Regions from separate parts of the Nonomuraea sp. ZG12 genome, predicted to be linked through region 3. Evidence: riboswitches for the same ligand, from Rfam matches in the RefSeq annotation. Region 3 holds a riboswitch; each other region holds the start of a gene.
The links. A riboswitch is a leader RNA that binds a small molecule or an ion and turns the genes downstream of it on or off. The one in region 3 is predicted to bind cyclic di-AMP.

Region 1 (4,422 bases), on a different contig from region 3:
AGGGCGTGGCGGCTCTACAGCGGCGCGCACAGGCTGTTGCTCCGCCTGGCCGGTCAGGTGCCCGACGAGCTGATCGCCCGGGTCCGCGCCATGCTGGCCAGGGGTGAGCTGTCCTACCTGCCCGACACGGTGACCATGGCGGCGGTGGCGGGCGGGGTCGCGCTGACGGCCGAGGAGGTCGCCGTCCTGCGCGAGATGCTCGCCGCGCTCGGCGCGGACGGTGAACCGGCAGGCGCCGACGCGGTCGCGGTCACGACCGGCACACCCGCGACGGATCACGTCTTCTCCCCCGATGCGGCTCGCCCGGCACGCGTGCCCGCTGGGCTCGACCTGACGGACGGCGTCCCTGGCGAGTTCGCCGACCTGGAGGACGAGCTGTTCGACCTCACCGACCACCTCGTGGTCGACGCGTTGAGCGAGCACGCGGGCGTCGCGGAGGTCCGGCGCGCCTGGCGTGCCGGCCTCTCGGGGCCGCGCCGCGTCTATCTGGCCGAGGTGGACCCAGGTGTCCCGGCCTGGGAGCTCGCCCTGGAGGCGCAGGACGAGCTGCTGGAGATGGGCGAGCACGATCCGCAGGTCGAGGTCTACTGGACCGGCGACGACCTGCCCTCGTACCACCGGTCCGCACACGCGTCCGCCATCCTCCTGTGGAGGCGCCCCGACCCTGCGTGAGCCGCCGCCGGACGGCTTTCCGGGAGGTCTCTCAGGAGAGTTTCGCCGCCTGCGGCTTGCCGTGCTCCTCGAACAGTTCCCGCAGCTGGCGAGGGTCGTACGCGGTCGCGAGCGACAGGGTCAGCAGGAGCCGCGCCCTGCGCCTGCTGGAACCGCTGCGGCGAGGGGGTGCCCCTCATTCTTCGAGAAACGGCCGTCCAGGTAAGTCACGCCCACCGGTGATCCGGGAGGAGAGGCCTCCCTACCTCCGGATGGCTACGCTGGTCGGGTGACCCTCGAACTCCCATACGACGAAGTACCGGCAGATCCCGAGCAGCGCAGGCCGTGGTTGAGGAAGATCGCGTGGTGGGTGGCCACGGTCTTCGCCGGCGGCTTCGCGATCGCACAGGGCCTCACCAGCGGCGTGGTGGCCTCCGTCGCCGTCCTGCTGTTCTTCGCGTTGCCCGACATCGCCCGCGTGATCAGGCTGCGTAAGACCACCCTGCTGTACCGCGCGGTGCACGAGCCGTGGGTGCCGCTCGTGTTCGTGATCGTCTACTCCCTCAGCCCGCTGTTCTGGGCGCCGCTGTTCACCGCCGGGCTCGGCTGGCTCACCCGGTCCCTCCTCATCCGGGCCCTCCGCTACGGACTGCCCCGGCTGCTCTGAGCGGCGCACCGGTCCGGGCCCCGCTGTCCGTACGACGCGGCGGGCGGTCGCGTACACCGTCCGCGCGCCGCGCTTCAGGAGCTCCGCGGCGAACCGGCGGCCGATGCCGCGGTTGGCGCCGGTGCGAGGGCGATCTGGTCGGTGATGTCCCTGCGGAAGCGTTCCTCCTCATGCGCAACCGCTCGTCACGTGCGACGCGGCTACGCTGATAGTTGACGTTGACGTCAAGGGCAGGTCGGCACCGAAGGAGATCATCGTGCGCATCGGGGATGTGGCGAGCCGCGCCGGAGTGAGCACCAGGGCCTTGCGGTACTACGAGGAGCAGGGCCTGCTCGATCCTGAGCGCACGGCGAGCGGGCAGCGCAGCTACCCCGAGTCCGCGGTCCAGCGGGTCCGCCTCATCCAGCATTTCTACGCCGCGGGGTTGCCGAGCCGGACCATCCTGCACGTGCTGCCCTGCGTCGACGCCGGCACCGCGACGCCCGAGGTCCTCGACGTCCTGTCCGTCGAGCGCGACCGCATCGCGGCGAAGATGGCCGAGCTGGAGCATGCTCTCGCCCAGCTGGACCGGGTGATCGATTTCGCCCGGCACCCGGATCACTGCTCCGCCCCCCGTACACGGGGTGCGACCCCCTCGTGGGCGGGCGATCATAACAATTCTTGACCGATTTATACCCGTTTGCTACGTTTGGGGCTTGCGAGCGGCGGTCCCGTACATGCGGCCGTTGCTGTTCATTGCCCGGACCGTGCCTTCGCGCGGCCGCCTAATCCGCCGTCAGGCGGAGCCGGGGACCCACTTTCTGGGGTGAATCAGCGCATATCCGCGCTGTAGGGCACTTCCACGCCCGAACCCGTCAGCTAACCCGGTAGGCGGTATGGAAGCTAGGAGCTAGCCTTTTTCATGCGTCTCACCAACCGGCTCAGCCATGCCCTGCTCGGCCTCGCCGTCGCCACCGGCGCCCTGACCGTCGGCGCCGGTGCCGCGCAGGCCGCCTCGCCGGCCGCCACTGCCGTCACCGCCGACGCCACGGCCGCCACCCAGACCCGATCCCCCGTCACAGACGCTCCCGCCGTGCTCGGCAGCGCCGCGTACCTGATGGACGCGGAGAGCGGCGAGGTGCGCTTCAGCAAGGAGGCCGACCTGCGCCGGCCGGTCGCCAGCATCACCAAGGCGATGACCGCCTACACCGTGCTCAAGCAGGCCAAGCCGACGGACAAGGTCAAGATCACCGCTGCGGACGTCCGGTACGGCGCCCAGGGCGGGGCGTCGGTGGCCTACCTGCGCGCGGGTGACGTCCTCACCGTCGAGGACCTGCTGTACGGGCTGATGCTGCCTTCGGGGGCCGACGCGGCGCACGCGCTCGCCCGCGCTTACGGGCCGGGCGTGAAGACGTTCGTCGCCGAGATGAACGCCACCGCCCGCGAGCTCGGCATGAACGACACCATGTACGTCAACGCCGACGGCATGCCGTACCAGGGCGGCGGCTACTCCACCGCCCGTGACCAGGCGATGCTCGCCAAGGCGCTGCTGGACGACGAGACCCTCAGGACGGTCACCTCGACCCGCTACCACTCGGTCAGCGCCACGTCCGAGCACGGCTCGTACAGCTGGAAGAACACCAACCGGCTGCTCGGCAACCCGGGCGTCCTCGGCGTGAAGACCGGCTACACCCGGGCCGCGGGCTACACCCTCGCCTTCGCGGCCGAGCACGACGGCGACCGTCTCATCGGCGTGCTCCTCGGCGAGACCGACTCCAGCCGCCGCTTCGAGACCGCGCAGGCCCTGCTGGACTGGGCGGCGGCCGCCGACGACCGATGAGCCCGGCACGCGGTCCTAGAGCCACCGGGGCAGCTCCGGCGCCGGTCGGCCGCCGAGGCCGGTGACGCCGTCCGTCCCCCGGCCGGAGAGGTATGCCGCGAGGCCGGCGAGGGTGCCGGTCACCGGGGTGGAGCCGCCGGCGCCCGCGGTGGACCACTCGCCGTCGTGGTCGGTGGCCGTGACGGTGAGGGCGGGTCCGTCACCGGCGCCGGACCGTTTGGCGGTGATGTCGCCGATCAAGGCGGCGAGGAAGTCGGCCGGGAGGGCGTCGAAGCCCACGCCCGTGCCCAGGTCGACCGCGTGGACCATGACCTCACGGGCCCGCATCCAGGGGATCTCGCCGGCCGGGACGGTGCGGCCCTGGGCGGTGCGGACCTGACGGGCCCACTGCCGCTCGTCCAGCTCGGCGAGCCGCTCCTGAAGCGTGCCGGCGGACCGCGTGGCCCAGGCGCGCAGCTCGGCCGCCGGCCGGGCGGCACCCGCCTCGATGTCGGCGTCACGCTGCGCCGGGGAGGCGTACATCGGCGTCTCCTCCCCGGTGCGCGCCCACTGGGCCAAGTTGACCAGCGCGTCGGCGTTGGCGGCGACGTGGGCCAGCAGGTGCCCGCCGGTCCAGCCGTCGAGCGCCGTCCGCCGGAGCAGCCGGTCGTCCGGCAGGGTGTCCAGGGCGCCGAAGAAGATCTCGGTGCCCTGGGCCGTCCAGCGCAGGCTGTCGGCGCGGCTCCTGCCCGCGGCCATCAGGCCACCGACTCGGCGACGGCCTTGGCCTCGGACCGGCCCAGTCCGGTGATCTCGGTGGTCAGGACGCTGCCGTCGGCGAGGTACCGGGCGGGCTTCCGGGCGTGCCCGACCCCGCCGGGGGTGCCGGTGGCGATGACGTCACCCGGGCTGAGCGTGACGATCGTGGAGACGTAGCGCACCAGGTCGACGGGGTCGAACACGAGGTCCGAGGTGTCGGCTCGCTGCACGGTCTCGCCGTCGACGGATCCGGTCAGGGTGAGCGACGGCCGGGTGCCGCCGGGCAGTTCGTCGGGGGTGACCAGGTACGGGCCGAACGGCGTGCTGCCTTCCCAGGTCTTGCCCTGCAACCACATCGCCGAGCGGTACTGCCAGTCGCGCATGGTGACGTCGTTGAACAGGGCGAACCCGGCGATGGCCGCGACGGCGTCGGTCTCGCCGGCGCGCCGCACGGTCTTCCCGATGACGACCGCGAGCTCGGCCTCCCAGTCCACCTGCCCGGATTCCGGCGGGAGCCGGATCTCGTCGTCGGCCCCGATGAGCGCCT
Region 2 (4,422 bases), on a different contig from region 3:
GCTCGGCTCCCCGGATGGCCGCCGCGGTGGCCTGGCCGCCGGCGAGCGGAACCAGGGGGTCCGCGTCACCGTGGATGACCAGCGTGGGCACGTCCACCCCGCCGAGCGGCTCGGTCCTGTCGGGGGAGGCCATGATCGCGGCGAACTGCCTGGCGGTGCCCGCCGGGTCGTGGCAGCGGTCGTAGGCCAGGGCGGCCAGCCGCAGGAAACGCTCCCGGTCGAGCTCGAAGCCGGGCGAGCCGATCACCGCCCGGTTCGCCAGCGCCTGGGCCAGCACCGCCTCCCGGTCGCCGGCCGGCGGGGCGAACAGCACCGCGCCGGCCGCCTCGGTGGGCGGGGCCGCCGACGGGCCCGTGGTGGACATGATCGAGGTGAGGGTGAGCACTCTTTCGGGGTGCCTGAAGGCGAGGGTCTGGGCGATCATGCCGCCCATCGACGCGCCCACCACATGCGCGGCGGGCCAGCCGAGCACCTCCATCAGCCCCGCCGCGTCGTCGGCCATGTCGTCCAGCAGATACGCCGAGGGCGTCCCCGGTAGGGGGACGCCCTCGGCGTGCAGATGGGTGGACAGGCCCGCGTCGCGGTTGTCGAATCTGACGACGTGGTGACCCTGCTCGGCCAGTAGCGAGCAGAATTCGTCGTCCCAGTGTATGAGCTGGGCGCCCAGCCCCATGATCAGTAGGAGAGGGCGCCCGTCAGGCGAGCCGAAGCTCTCGTAGGCCAGTTCGATGCCGTTGACCGATGCACGCGAGATCACAGATGACAATTACCGTCAAATGCTCCTGGCGTAAAGCCAAACCCAAGGACGGCGGGGGGGGGTCGACGGAGGTCGGCGCAGAACCATCCCCAGGGGTCGGCGGGGGGTGTCGCGTGCGGTGAGGGGTGGGTCAGCGGGTCATGAGGCGGCGGATGCGGTCGCGGCCGAGGATGGCGCCGCCGCCGACGAGGGCCAGGCCGCCGGCGAGGGCGGCACCGGCGACGCCGCTCGGCTCTTCGGTCGCGGCCGCGGCGGCGGGGCTGGAGGGGCCGGCGTACGCGGTCGCCTTGACGGAGACGGCGGAGCCGCCGGAGCCCGAACCGGCGCGGGCGGAGGCGTCGGCGAGAGGCTTGCCCTCCACGACCTTCGACTCGCCCTTCTCGATCTTCTTCTCGGCCAGGATCTGCGGCGGCTTGGCCGGGTTGGCGTCCTTACGCGACCAGGCGCCGGTCGAGAAGGCCACCGGGTGGTTCTTCTTGCCCACGCCCTTGCCCCACTTGGTGATGACGTACTCGACCTTGATGTGGCCCTTGCCACCGTTGTCGTCGACCATCAGCGTCCGGGAGTTGAACGTGCCACCGGTCAGCTCGGCGAAGGTCTTGGAGTCCAGGTCCAGCATGACGCCGCTGCTGGAGGGAGCGCCGGGGCCGCGGTCACCGACGAAGAACGGCATCTTCTTGCCGTTGTAGACCACGTAGCCCTCGGTCAGCAGGGGCCAGCTGGGGCTGGCGGCCATGCCCTTCTGCATGGGCTTGCCGCTGGCGGGCAGGCCGGTGTCGCCGGCGCGGCCGGAGTTGTCGTCCCAGAAGTACGAGGCCGTGGTCGAGCCCTTGAGCAGGACCTTCTGAGTGTCGTCGACATCGGCGTGGGCGGCGGGGCCGGCGCCGAAGGCCAGGACGCCGGCAGTGGCGGCGCCGGCGAGCAGGGTGATGGAACGCATGCCGAAGCGAGCAGACATGAAAAAGGGAATCCTTCGTTAGGTATGGGGAAGCGCGCGCTCGCTTGAGGGCGTAGCCGGGCAGCGAAAGGCCGACGGACGCTACGCGGAGCGCGGAGAAGCTTGGGGGAAGTCGCCGCTCAGTGGGCGGCTGGTGACGTTACGCGGGCTGGGGGTACGCGGGAACGGAGCACAGGTGAGTTCGTCCTCTCCATCTCGCCTACCGGGTTAGCTGACGGGTTCGGACGTGGAGATGTCCTACCGGCCGCGAAGGCCGGATTCACCCCAGGAGATGGGTCCCCGGTTCCCGCGGAGGCGCGGGATTCGGCGCCAGGCGGCCGCCTCTTCCTGTTGAAGGGCCAGGTCACCGCCTGGTAACGCCACTCAACTTATAGGCCAAACCGGACAAACGCAAAGCAAATGCCATGAATCGGTCGAAGATCTACCTAAGAAGGTCAAGAAAAAAGGGGGTACGGCATGCCGTACCCCCGCGAATCCCCCGATTCAGCCGCCGCTCTTACGCCTGAACGATCGCTTGCTGGCAGCCGGCCCGTGTGCTCCGTGGATCTTCGAAGCGTCGGCGCCCCTGCCACCCGCACCCGTGTCCGCCTGCTGGTTGCGCTTGCGATCCAGCGCCTCGCGGAACTTGCGCTTCATCTCGTCCTCGGGGGTTTCGCTGACTTCCGGCTCCGGTGATTCCGCCATGAGGACCTCCTGGTGTTGGGGACATACACAGCTTGGCATGACGCTCCTTACAGCGCGAAACCGGGGATCGGCGATTCCGGGTCACAGCGGCGTGGAGCAGGTGCCCGAGCGGATGAAGGCGAGGCCGTCGTAGTCGTCCGCGAGCACGGTCGGGGCGAAGCGGAACTTGTAGGTGAGGCGGCTGACCACGGCTCCGTAGGCGCGCACGTGCAGACGGCTGCCGAGCCAGCGCGCCACGCCCTCCGACCGCTCGCCGGTGCGCAGGTCCAGCAGGTGGTCGTCCGGGCAGGCGGCGGCCAGCCTGGCCTCCACCATCGTGGCGTTGTCGACGCTCGGCACCCGGTTCCGCACGGGCGGCTTGCGCGTGTCGGGCCTGCCGAAGCGCATCCGCCTGGCCCTGAACTCCCCCTCCCCCATGAGCAGCCCCAGGGCGTAGTAGGCGGCGCCGTGCCGCTGCCGCAAGTGCCGGCCCATGGCCGGGACGGGGCCGCCGCCGTGGTTGCCGGACATCACATGGCCGTTGTGCGCCCACACCGCGACCTTCACGGCGGGGTCGCCCAGCAGCCGGTCCACGTTGTCGGCGAGGAACAGGTCACGGACGGCGCCGACGGTCTGCTGCGGGTCGGCGTGCCGCATCGGCCGGGACGCCAGGACGGCGCTCTGCCGCAGCGTCCTGGCATGCGCGATCGCCTCACCCGCCGATCCGGGCCCGGTGGCGAGGAAGTCCTCCAGGCGGCGGGCGGCTGTCTCGACGGCCGGGTCCAGGGGGCCGTCCACCCCCAGCCGGGTCTGCCCGAGCGCGGCCAGCGGCTCCAGGAACGCCGGGGCGACCTCCCCCAGGTATCGGGCCAGCCACTCGATCGAGGCCGCCGGATACTGCGGGTCGATCCCGGCGAAACGCACCTTACGCTCCGGGGGCGCGGCGCGGTTGTACTCGCGCATCCACTCCACCACCCCGAGCATCTCGCGCGTGTGCCAGGTCCAGAAGACCATCCCGCCCAGCGCCTCGGCCGCGTCGCCGGTGCCGTGCAGCACGTAGTCGTTGACCGCCTCGGCGGCGGAGACGCTGGCCTCCATCGCCAGCACGGTGAAGCCCAGCTCCTCCACCAGGAAGCGCAGCAGCCGGTGCTTGAGCAGGAAGAACTCCCGGGTGCCGTGGGTGGCCTCGCCGAGCCCCACCACGCGCACGCCGTCCAGAGCGGGCCGCAGCGGCTCCAGGTCGGCGACGGGCGCGCCCGGCTCCAGCGCGGCCAGCCGGATGGCCCGCCCCGCCAGCCAGCCGGTCAGCTCTTCCGGGACGGCGACAGCGGTCATGACTTCTTCGCGCCGCGCCGTACGGCATCGCCCAGGAGCACCAGCCCGAGCAGGCCGAGAACGAGACTCAGGGCGGTGTGCGCGCTGCCGTCGAGCCAGAGATGCAGCAGACCGAAGTGCCGGTCGAAGGAGGTGGCCACCAAGCCGCCGAACCCCTGAAGCATGAGAAAGAAACCGAGAATCCCCATGGGCTACACCTTGCCATGGCGACGTCGGCGGCACAGGCGACCAAAGTATGCCCACAGCCGACCATCGAACGTTTCTTATTGCCGCCCAAGAAAGTGCCGATCATTTTTCTTTCGGCAAAGATCCACACAGTCCGGAAAACTCGTACTATTTCTGGCAAAGCACCGGAAACGAGGCGAGGGCATGACAGGGGACGAGCAGCTTCCGGCACACATCGATCCGACCGTGCCCAGTGTCGCCAGAATGTACGACTACTACCTCGGCGGGAAGGACAACTTCCCGGCCGACCGGGAAGCCGCCGAGCAGATCATCCAGCTGGGCCGCCGGATGGGCTCGGACATCAGGGAGGTCGCCCTGGCCAACCGCGGGTTCCTGATCCGCGGCGTACGGCATCTCGCCGAGTCCGGGGTGCGGCAGTTTCTCGACCTGGGCACCGGCCTGCCCACCCAGGACAACATCCACCAGGTCGTCCAGCGCGTCACGCCCGACGCCAGGGTCGTCTACTCCGACAACGATCCCATCG
Region 3 (4,422 bases):
CGCGGTGGGGCGCTTGCCGTGGTTGGCCTTCTTCTTCCTGCGTGCCTTGCCCTTACGGGCGCGCCTGGCCATGGGCTCATCCCTCCCGGATTCGGGGTGCGGCTTGCCGTCCTCCAACGTCTCTCCTGGGCCGGTCAAGCACAAGCCCATCCGATGACCTAACATTCCCCAACATATGCGTGTCATAATTTGGTGGAATCTGTTGGAAGGAGCGGGGGCGTGCTCGCACAGCAGCGGCAGCAGGCGATTCTCGAACGCGTCCGCGGTGCCGGCGGCGTCCGGGTGGCCGATCTCGTACGCGAGCTCGGCGTCTCCGACATGACCATCCGCCGCGACCTCGAGGTGCTCGCCGAGCGCGGGCTGCTGGAGAAGGTGCACGGCGGTGCGACGGCGCTCGGCCCCGGCTCCACCGAGGAGCCCGGCTTCACCGCCAAGTCCGCCCGCCAGCAGCAGGAGAAGGAGCTGATCGCCCGCCGCGCGGCCCGGCTCGTGCGGCCGGGCACCGCGGTCGCGCTCTCGGCGGGCACCACGACGTGGGCGCTGGCCCACCACCTGATCGGAGTGCCCGAGCTCACGGTGATCACCAACTCGGTCCCGGTCGCCGACGTCTTCCATCGCAACCCCCGCGCCGACCGGACCGTGGTGCTCACCGGCGGCGTCCGCACGCCCTCCGACGCGCTGGTCGGCCCGGTGGCCGTGGCGGCGATCCGCCGGCTGCACGTGGACACCCTCTTCCTGGGCGTGCACGGAATGAGCGCGCGGGCCGGGTTCACCACGCCCAACCTGCTCGAGTCCGAGACGGACCGGGAGCTGGTGACCGCCGCGCACCGGCTGGTCGTACCGGCCGACCACACCAAGTGGAACACGATCGGCATCAGCACCATCGCCGAGCTGACCGAGGCCGACGTGGTCATCAGCGACGCGGGGCTGCCCGAGGACGCACGTATGGAGCTGGCCGAACGGGCCGGCGAACTGATCATCGCGGAGGGCTCGCAGTGAAGCGCACCATCACCCATCTGGCCGACGGCCGGGAGCTGATCTACTTCGACCGGCGCGACGACGCCGACCGGAGCGCGATCGACCGGCGGCCCCTCGGGCCGCGGCCGGTGGCCTCCGAGCTGCGCTACGACCCGCTGACCGAAGAGTGGATCGCGATGGCGGGGCACCGGCAGACGCGTACGTTCCTGCCTCCGGCCGACGAATGCCCGCTCTGCCCGTCGTCCGACACCCGGTCGTCGGAGATCCCGGCGCACGACTACGACGTGGTGGTGTTCGAGAACCGCTTCCCGTCCTTTTCCGGAAATATCGGCTCTTATGAGGAAGCGGGCGGGCTGAGTGAAGTCCGGCCGGGGTTGGGACGGTGTGAGGTGGTGTGCTTCACCGCCGAGCACTCCTCCTCCTTCTCCCGGCTCTCCGACGAGCAGGTCGAGCTGGTCATGGAGGCCTGGGCGGACCGCACGGCGGAGCTGTCCGCGATCGAGGGCGTGGAGCAGGTCTTCTGCTTCGAGAACCGCGGCGAGGAGATCGGCATCACGCTCTTCCACCCGCACGGCCAGATCTACGCCTACCCGTACGTGACTCCCAGGACCAAGCTGCAGCTCGCCGCCGCCCGCCGGTACGCCGAGCGGCATCAGGGCCGCAACCTGTACGCCGACGTGCTCGACGCCGAGCGGGCCGGGCCTCGGGTGGTGGCGGCGAACGAGCTGTGGACGGCCTTCGTGCCCGCCGCCGCCCGCTGGCCGTTCGAGGTGCACCTCTACCCGCACCGGCAGGTGCCGGACCTGGCCGCGCTGTCGGAGGCCGAGCGGTCCGCCTTCGCGCCGCTCTACACCTCGGTCCTGAGGGCCCTGGACGGCCTGTTCGACGTCGCGATGCCGTACATCTCCGCCTGGCACCAGGCGCCGGTGCGGCAGGACCGTGAGCTGGGCTATCTGCACCTGGAGCTGTTCAGCATCCGGCGGGCGCCCGGCAAGCTGAAGTTCCTGGCAGGATCGGAGTCGGCCATGGGCGCCTTCGTCAACGACGTGCCCCCGGAAGAGGCCGCGAACATGCTTCGATCACAGGTAGATCACTGATTGATTTCCGATTGGAGTCGCGTTACCCGGGATCTACCACTAATATCCCTTGAGGCACGGCCGTAACGCTGTGCCACGCCTAATCCGGGCGAGTCGCCTGGAGCCGGGGACCCACCGCATCTGGGGTGAATCCACTTCGGTGGTAGGGAGCTCTCTGACCCGAACCCGTCAGCTAACCCGGTCGGCTGAGGGAGAGGAACCCGTTCGTGGCGGCAGCGTCCCCCGCGCACCTTGCCATTGGCGTCATCAGCGTGGCGGCGGTGATCTTCATTCCAGCGACGGTGTCGTCCGCGACCACCGTCACCACCACCACCGCTGAGCCCAAACCGACCGAGGCCAAGCTCCGTAACGAGCTCAAAGGGCTGAACCAGAAGGTCGACAAGCTCATCGAGCGTTACAACCTCAAGCGGGTCGAGCTGGCCAAGGCCAAGCAGGCCGCCGAGGCGGCCGAGAAACGGCTCGCCGCCGCCGAGGAGGCGCTCACCGCCGCTCGTGGGCGCGTCGCCGAGCTCGCCAATCTGCGTTATCAGAACGGCGGCATGCCGCTTCCGGCGTTGGTGGTGCCGCCCGACGGCGCCGCCGCGGCCCTGCTGGAGCAGGTCACCGCCGATCAGACGGCCCTGGTTCAGGACGTGTTCGACGCGCGCGACGAGAAGAAGAACGCCGCGGACGAGGCTGCGGCGCTGGCCCGCGACATCAGCGCCGACACCGCCGAGGTGGCCGAGCAGCGCGACGAGGCCGAGGACGTCATCGGCGACATTCAGAAGAAGCTCAAGGACCTCGTCCCGTTCAGCACCGGCCGCCGCTCCGACGGCAGCTGGGCGCCCCAGCTGCCGTCGGGCCCCGACAACATCACCGCCCGCACCCGGCTGATGCGCGAGCAGTTGCAGAAGAACTTCAAGCTGCCGTTCGCGGTCGGCTGCTTCCGCTCGGGTGGCGGCGGCGAGCACCCGCTGGGCCGGGCGTGCGACTTCATGATGAGCACCGGCGGCAGCCTCCCCAGCGCCGTCCACAACGCGCTCGGCGACAGCATCGCGGAGTGGACCGTCGACAACCGCGACAAGCTCGGCGTCAAGTACGTCATCTGGAAGCAGCGGATCAACCACGGCTCCGGCTGGAGCACGATGTCCGACCGCGGCAGCGTCACCGAGAACCACTACGACCACGTGCACGTCTCCATGCACTGATAAGGGGACGAGTAGCATCTGATGAGCTATTCGCACTCTTGAAGAAGGCGTTTCAGCGGGTCGTCGGTCTGTGAGGGTGGCGTCCGCCGAGGTCGTCCTGTGCGTTGGTGCGTGGCCAACTGCCTGCCACTTTCCGGGTTCGCCGGACGGGATCGCATCTGGCGCGAGGTGGTGTTCGGGTGCAACGGGTCTCGGTGGAGGGTGCCGCACATCTGGTGCTCGCGGACGGCGTGGTGCCGTTGCACCCGCAGGATGCGGTGTTCGCCGCGATGCTGACGGGGTGGGAGCGGCTGCCGGCCGCCTCGACGATCAAGACCCGGGTGGATCTGGTCCGGCGGTTCGCGGCATTCACGGGCACGCCGTGCCGGCTCCGCATCATCAACTCCGGCAAGGCCGGATCACGGTGAGCCCGCACTCTGCGTCACCTGCTACCCGCGAACCCAGGCCAAGGTAACCTGCTCCAACTGCGGCGAGCTAGCGCCACCCGTCGTGGTTGCGGGCGGCCGCACCGGCACCAGGCCCCCGCGTGCTTCAGTTGCATGCTCGCCGATCGCGTGGACGCCTTGCTCACCGGAACTGACGGAAGCATCGCAGCGGCACTACTTCCGCTGCGAGAGGCCATTCTCGCGACGAACAACGCCCAGGCCGCCCTCTCCCACTTAGGCCGTAGCCGAGCCCACGACGTCCTGGCCGAGATCGCCGCCGGACGTGCCCCGCTCACCCACGCCACCCTGGACCAGCACGGCCCCATCATTGCTCTGTTCGCGCGCACCCACCTGCTGCGACGCCTCCGCAGACACCTCAACGGCTCCGCACTCCAGCCTGGAGCGGCCTACCGGGCACGCGCCGAACTCGCCGCCAGCAGTCTCTTCCTCACTCACCTGCGCCGCCGAGGGCGCACCCTGGCCACCTGTCGACAGATCGACCTGAACGCCTGCATTGCCAGTCCTCGGCTCACGATCGACTGATGGCCGCTTCTGGTCGTACCTCAGCTCTACCCGAGTCAGAAAAGCGCGGCCCCGGCTGGTCGGCCAGAATTGGAACCCCTTGCTGACTCTTGATATGAGAGGGCCTATAACCGGTTGCGCGCCGGCCTGGGCATGCCGCCAGAATGGGGCGCATGACCGCGCCCGCCGACCTGGAGTTCATGGCCGGGCTGC
Region 4 (4,422 bases), on a different contig from region 3:
CCGCCTCGGCCGCGGGCAGCGCCGGCGAGTCCGAGCTGCGGCGGCTGCGCGAGCGCCTGGCTGACGTCGAGAAGCAGCTCGAAGCCTCGCGCCGGGCCGCCCGCGAGGGCAGGAGCATCGAGGACGCCCGCATCAGGGTGCTGCTCGACGCCCTGCAGGACGCCTCGGCGGGGCTGCGCAGAGAGCTGGCCCTGCCCACCACGATCAGCAAGCCCGCCGACTCGGTCGCCGCGGCCACCGGCGAGCGTCCTGGGGTGCGCGGGGTGCCCGCCCGCGCGCTGGCCGACGACGACCCCCAGCTGCTCGACCAGCTCCTCGCGCTGCCCCAGGTGCATCTGATCATCGACGGCTACAACGTGACCAAGTCCGGCTACGGCACCCTCACCCTCGCCGACCAGCGCACCCGGTTGATGACCGGCCTCGGCGGGCTCGTCGCCCAGACCCGGGTCGAGGTGACCGCCGTGTTCGACGGCGCCGAGCTCAACTCGCCAGTGCAGGTGGTCGCGCCGCGCGGGGTGCGGGTGCTGTTCAGCGCGCCGGGCGAGATCGCCGACGACCTGATCCGCCAGCTCGTACGCGCGGAGCCGCCGGGCCGGGCCATCGCCGTGGTCTCCTCCGACCGCGAGGTGGCCGAATCGGTGCGGCGGATGGGAGCCAGACCCGTTCCGTCTGGACTGCTGCTTCGACGGCTGGGCCGCGCCTAGATTACAAATATGACGTTTAGGTGAGACTTACCCCGTCACTTCTGTACTATTTCGCCCCAGGTATATCCCCTGGGAGGCGACGCTGTGAGGTTGGGCCGGATACCCCTGGCCACGGGTCTTGCGATCGGGCTGCTGCTGACCCCGATGGGAGGCGCGCTGGCCGATCCCAAGCCCACGGTCAGCCAGGCCAAGGCGAAGCTGAAAAAGCTCAATGACAAGGCCGACAAGGTCGTCGACCGCTACAACACGGCGACCGAGAAGTACAAAGAGGCCAGCGGCCGCTACGCCAAGCTCAACGAGAGCTACAAACGCAAGCTGGCCACCGTGGCCGATCTGCGCGAGCAGGTGGTCGCGATGGCCGTCGACACCTACAAGATGGGCGACTACACCTCGTTGCCCACGATGATGACCAATGACGAGCCCGGCGACATGCTGTACAGCATGTCGCTGACCCAGCAGCTCTCCCAGGAGCGAGCCGACAAGCTCGCCGCCTTCGACCGGGAGAACCGCGGCCTCAAGATCGAGCGCGACAGCGCCCAGGACGCGCTCGGCGACGCCGACAAGGAGCGCGACGCGGTCAGCAAGGACCGCAAGGAGATCCTGGCGCTCATCGCGCAGCAGAAGAAGCTCCTCAACAGGCTCGGCGCCTACCGCGCCGGCAATCCCAACAGCACCGGTCTGAAGTACACCGGTCCGGCCTCGGGCAACGCCGCGGCGGCGCTGTCCTTCGCCTACGGCCAGATCGGCAAGCCGTACGTCTTCGGCGGCACGGGACCGGGTGGGTTCGACTGCTCCGGCCTCACGCAGGCCGCCTGGCGCGCGGCGGGCGTCGAGCTGCCGCGCACCACCTGGCAGCAGTGGACGGCCGGCCGTGCGGTGGACATGAACGACCTGCAGCCCGGCGACCTCATCTTCAGTCAGGGACTGGGGCACGTGAGCATCTACGCGGGCAACGGTCAGATGGTGCACGCACCGCAGACCGGTGATGTGGTCAAGGTGGTCTCCCTTTCCGCCTACGGCAGGAGTTTCGCGGGCGCCCGCCGCCCGTGATCCACACCCTTCGAGCCGGGTCCCGGAACATTTCCGGGGCCCGGTTTCGTGCTTTCCAGGCGTGAATGGATGTGACGCATGTGACAAGAGGTACGGATGGGACCTGACAATTCATTCAATCGTCAACTGTGAGAAGGGTCACTTTTCAATAACGAACCCCCATATCCCAGCAGTGGTGGAGGACTTGACTCTCCCTTTGTCTGATCTTGACTGAGGCACTCAGGCTTTGCCAGATCGCGACGACCGGGCGTAGCTTCTGGCCTCGCGGCGCCACGCCATGTCGCCGCGGACCGCCATCGGATCTTCCGAGGTGGACCGATGAACATTCCAGCCGGTCGCCGCCCCCGCCCTTGTAGACGAATGGAGGCGGTGACCTGCCGAGTCCGTGCAGCCAGGAGGCACGGAGCCGGGGACCCAGCGATCCGCGTTTCCGGATCAGGGGTGAATCGGCGCGACACGCGCCGTAGGGCGACTTCCAGGCCCGAATCCGTCAGCTAACCCGGTAGGCGTTCGTGGAAGATCCAAGGAGAAATCCTGTCTACCTCTTCGCAGAACCCCCGTCTGTCCCGCATCGCCCTGAGTGGCGTGGCGCTGACCATGACCGTGACAGCCGGAGGGATGGTCCTCCCTGCCACGTCGGCGCAGGCGGCGACGATGAGCGAATCCTCCGGCTCCTCCGGGACGAAGGCGGCCAAGTCCGCCAAGTCCGCGAAGCGGGCCAAGGTCGCTCGGCAACAGCTGATGGCCGGTAAGGCGGTCGCGGTGGCCAAGAAGCAGATCGGTGACCCGTACCGTTACGGCGGCACCGGACCTGGTTCGTTCGACTGCTCGGGTCTCGTCCAGTTCGCCTGGAAGAAGGCCGGAGTGAAGATCCCGCGCGTCACGTACAGCCAGTTCGCGCGCATCAGGACGAAAGTCTCCTACAAGAACCTGCGGGAAGGAGACCTGCTGTTCTTCCGCGGGCTCGGTCACGTCGGCATGTACGTCGGCGGCGGCAAGATGATCCATTCGCCGAGGACAGGCGAACGGGTGCGCATCGAGAAGCTCGCGGGATGGCGCAAGTCGTCGTTCGTGGGCGCGGTACGTCCCGGGTTGTGATCCCCGGTCCGAAGGCCCCGTCCCGCCCGGGACGGGGCCTTCGGCCGTCCCGGGCCCATCAGACCGCCATCGGGCCGTCTTCGGGGCGGATCTGCCGTTCGGGCGGCTACCATCGGGCATCGTGTCCGTGCGGGTGAGCCGTCGAGCGGTGCTGGCGGCCCTGCTGCTGGCCGGGGCCGCCACGGCCAGCGCTCCGGACCTCGCCGAGGTCCCGGCCCCGTGGGGTGACGAAGCGGTGGTCGTACGAGGGAGAAGCTCTTCGGTCGCCGGGCGCCACGCGCCCGCCGAGCTCCTCCGCGACCTGGCACGCCGGGCCGACACGGCCGGGCGGCGGGTGGCGGCCGTGCTGGGCCGGCCGGTGCGTCCCGTGGTCCTGGTGCCCGGCTCCGCCGCCGAGGCTGCCGGGCTCGCCGGGGTGGCGTCGGTCGACGGGCTGGCCGCCGTGGCGGACGACGGCCGGGTGATCGTGGTGCCCGAGTTCTTCGCCCGGCTCACGCCGACCGGCAGGGACGTGGTGCTGACGCACGAGCTGACCCATGTCGCCGCGGGCACCGGCGGGCTGCCGATCTGGCTCTACGAGGGTTTCGCCGACTACGTCGCCTACCGGGACGCCGGGCTGCCCGTGCGGGTGGCCGCCGCCGAGCTCGCCGCCGAGGTCAGAGCGGGACGAATCCCCCGCCATCTGCCGGGACCGGCGGACTTCGCCCTCCAGGGCGACGGCGCCAGGCTCGCGCGGGCGTACCAGGAGGCCTGGCTGGCGTGTCGCTTCCTCGCCGGGCACCGGGGTGAGAGGACCCTGGTGAGGCTCTACCGTGAAGCTCAGGCGGGCGGCGTCGACGGGGCGCTCGCCTCGCTGGGGCTCTCGACCGGCATGCTGACGGAGCGGTGGCGCGCGTACATGCGCGACCAGCTGGCGTGAGGGGACGCGAATGGACCAGAACAGAAACGACGCGGCGGACGACGACGTCGGCGTCACAGAGGCGGGTGAGGTGGCCGTAGAGGCCGGCGAGGTGGCCGTGGAGGCCGGCGAGAGCGCCGAGCCCGCCGGTCGAGCCGCGCCCGGCGACGGCGCTGGACGGCCCGCAGCGGGGCGACCCGCTGGACCGGCCCCGGAGGGGGGAGCCGCGCCCGGCAGCGGTGCTGGACGGCCTCCAGAGGGGCAGGGGAGGGGTGTGGCGGAAGCGGGGGACGAGCGGCGGGCCACGATGCTGCGGCGGCAGGCCGGGGCGGCGTTCGCCGTGCTGGGCGCCGTGCTGGTGGGCGTGGTGGCGTTCACCACGCCCTGGCAGGCGCTGCCTTCGTCCGCGCCCGCCGTCACGCCCGACCCGGCCCGGGATTTCACCGCCGCCCAGCTGGCCAGGTCGCAGGCGTTCGACGCGGCCACCAGCCTGCCCAGCTACCTGTCCCTCGGGCTCGGCCTGGTGTTCGCGGGCCTGCTCGTCGCCACCCCGCTCGGCGCGAAGCTGCTGGGATGGGTGCGCGGCCCGTGGTGGGTGCGGGTCCTGCTGGGCGTGTTCGCCATCACCGCGATCGAGGAGGCCCTGCGCTGGCCGCTCGGCATCTGGTTCGA

Region 1: linked by a shared signal. The riboswitch ahead of ACTMTF_RS06105 (D-alanyl-D-alanine carboxypeptidase family protein) and the one ahead of ACTMTF_RS38005 (coiled-coil domain-containing protein) in region 3 are both predicted to bind cyclic di-AMP.
Region 2: linked by a shared signal. The riboswitch ahead of ACTMTF_RS21895 (hypothetical protein) and the one ahead of ACTMTF_RS38005 (coiled-coil domain-containing protein) in region 3 are both predicted to bind cyclic di-AMP.
Region 4: linked by a shared signal. The riboswitch ahead of ACTMTF_RS01265 (C40 family peptidase) and the one ahead of ACTMTF_RS38005 (coiled-coil domain-containing protein) in region 3 are both predicted to bind cyclic di-AMP.

The regions. Positions count from the first base shown of each region.
Region 1 is NZ_JBQHCW010000001.1:1,307,747-1,312,168, reverse strand. It holds gene ACTMTF_RS06120 (hypothetical protein) at 1-672, shown strand, start outside; gene ACTMTF_RS06115 (hypothetical protein) at 941-1,318, shown strand; gene ACTMTF_RS06110 (MerR family transcriptional regulator) at 1,575-1,982, shown strand; cyclic di-AMP (ydaO/yuaA leader) riboswitch at 2,070-2,206, shown strand; gene ACTMTF_RS06105 (D-alanyl-D-alanine carboxypeptidase family protein) at 2,220-3,137, shown strand; gene ACTMTF_RS06100 (maleylpyruvate isomerase family mycothiol-dependent enzyme) at 3,153-3,875, opposite strand; gene ACTMTF_RS06095 (fumarylacetoacetate hydrolase family protein) at 3,875-4,422, opposite strand, start outside.
Region 2 is NZ_JBQHCW010000007.1:256,787-261,208, forward strand. It holds gene ACTMTF_RS21890 (alpha/beta fold hydrolase) at 1-757, opposite strand, end outside; gene ACTMTF_RS21895 (hypothetical protein) at 888-1,715, opposite strand; cyclic di-AMP (ydaO/yuaA leader) riboswitch at 1,897-2,034, opposite strand; gene ACTMTF_RS21900 (DUF5302 domain-containing protein) at 2,199-2,399, opposite strand; gene ACTMTF_RS21905 (erythromycin esterase family protein) at 2,481-3,713, opposite strand; gene ACTMTF_RS21910 (hypothetical protein) at 3,710-3,901, opposite strand; gene ACTMTF_RS21915 (SAM-dependent methyltransferase) at 4,083-4,422, shown strand, end outside.
Region 3 is NZ_JBQHCW010000022.1:13,989-18,410, forward strand. It holds gene ACTMTF_RS37990 (50S ribosomal protein bL37) at 1-117, opposite strand, end outside; gene ACTMTF_RS37995 (DeoR/GlpR family DNA-binding transcription regulator) at 220-999, shown strand; gene galT (galactose-1-phosphate uridylyltransferase) at 996-2,075, shown strand; cyclic di-AMP (ydaO/yuaA leader) riboswitch at 2,142-2,276, shown strand; gene ACTMTF_RS38005 (coiled-coil domain-containing protein) at 2,336-3,262, shown strand; gene ACTMTF_RS38010 (hypothetical protein) at 3,442-3,669, shown strand; gene ACTMTF_RS38015 (hypothetical protein) at 3,802-4,230, shown strand; gene ACTMTF_RS38020 (phosphotransferase enzyme family protein) at 4,383-4,422, shown strand, end outside.
Region 4 is NZ_JBQHCW010000001.1:283,939-288,360, forward strand. It holds gene ACTMTF_RS01255 (NYN domain-containing protein) at 1-704, shown strand, start outside; gene ACTMTF_RS01260 (NlpC/P60 family protein) at 789-1,754, shown strand; cyclic di-AMP (ydaO/yuaA leader) riboswitch at 2,120-2,278, shown strand; gene ACTMTF_RS01265 (C40 family peptidase) at 2,409-2,852, shown strand; gene ACTMTF_RS01270 (hypothetical protein) at 2,974-3,771, shown strand; gene ACTMTF_RS01275 (M48 family metallopeptidase) at 3,782-4,422, shown strand, end outside.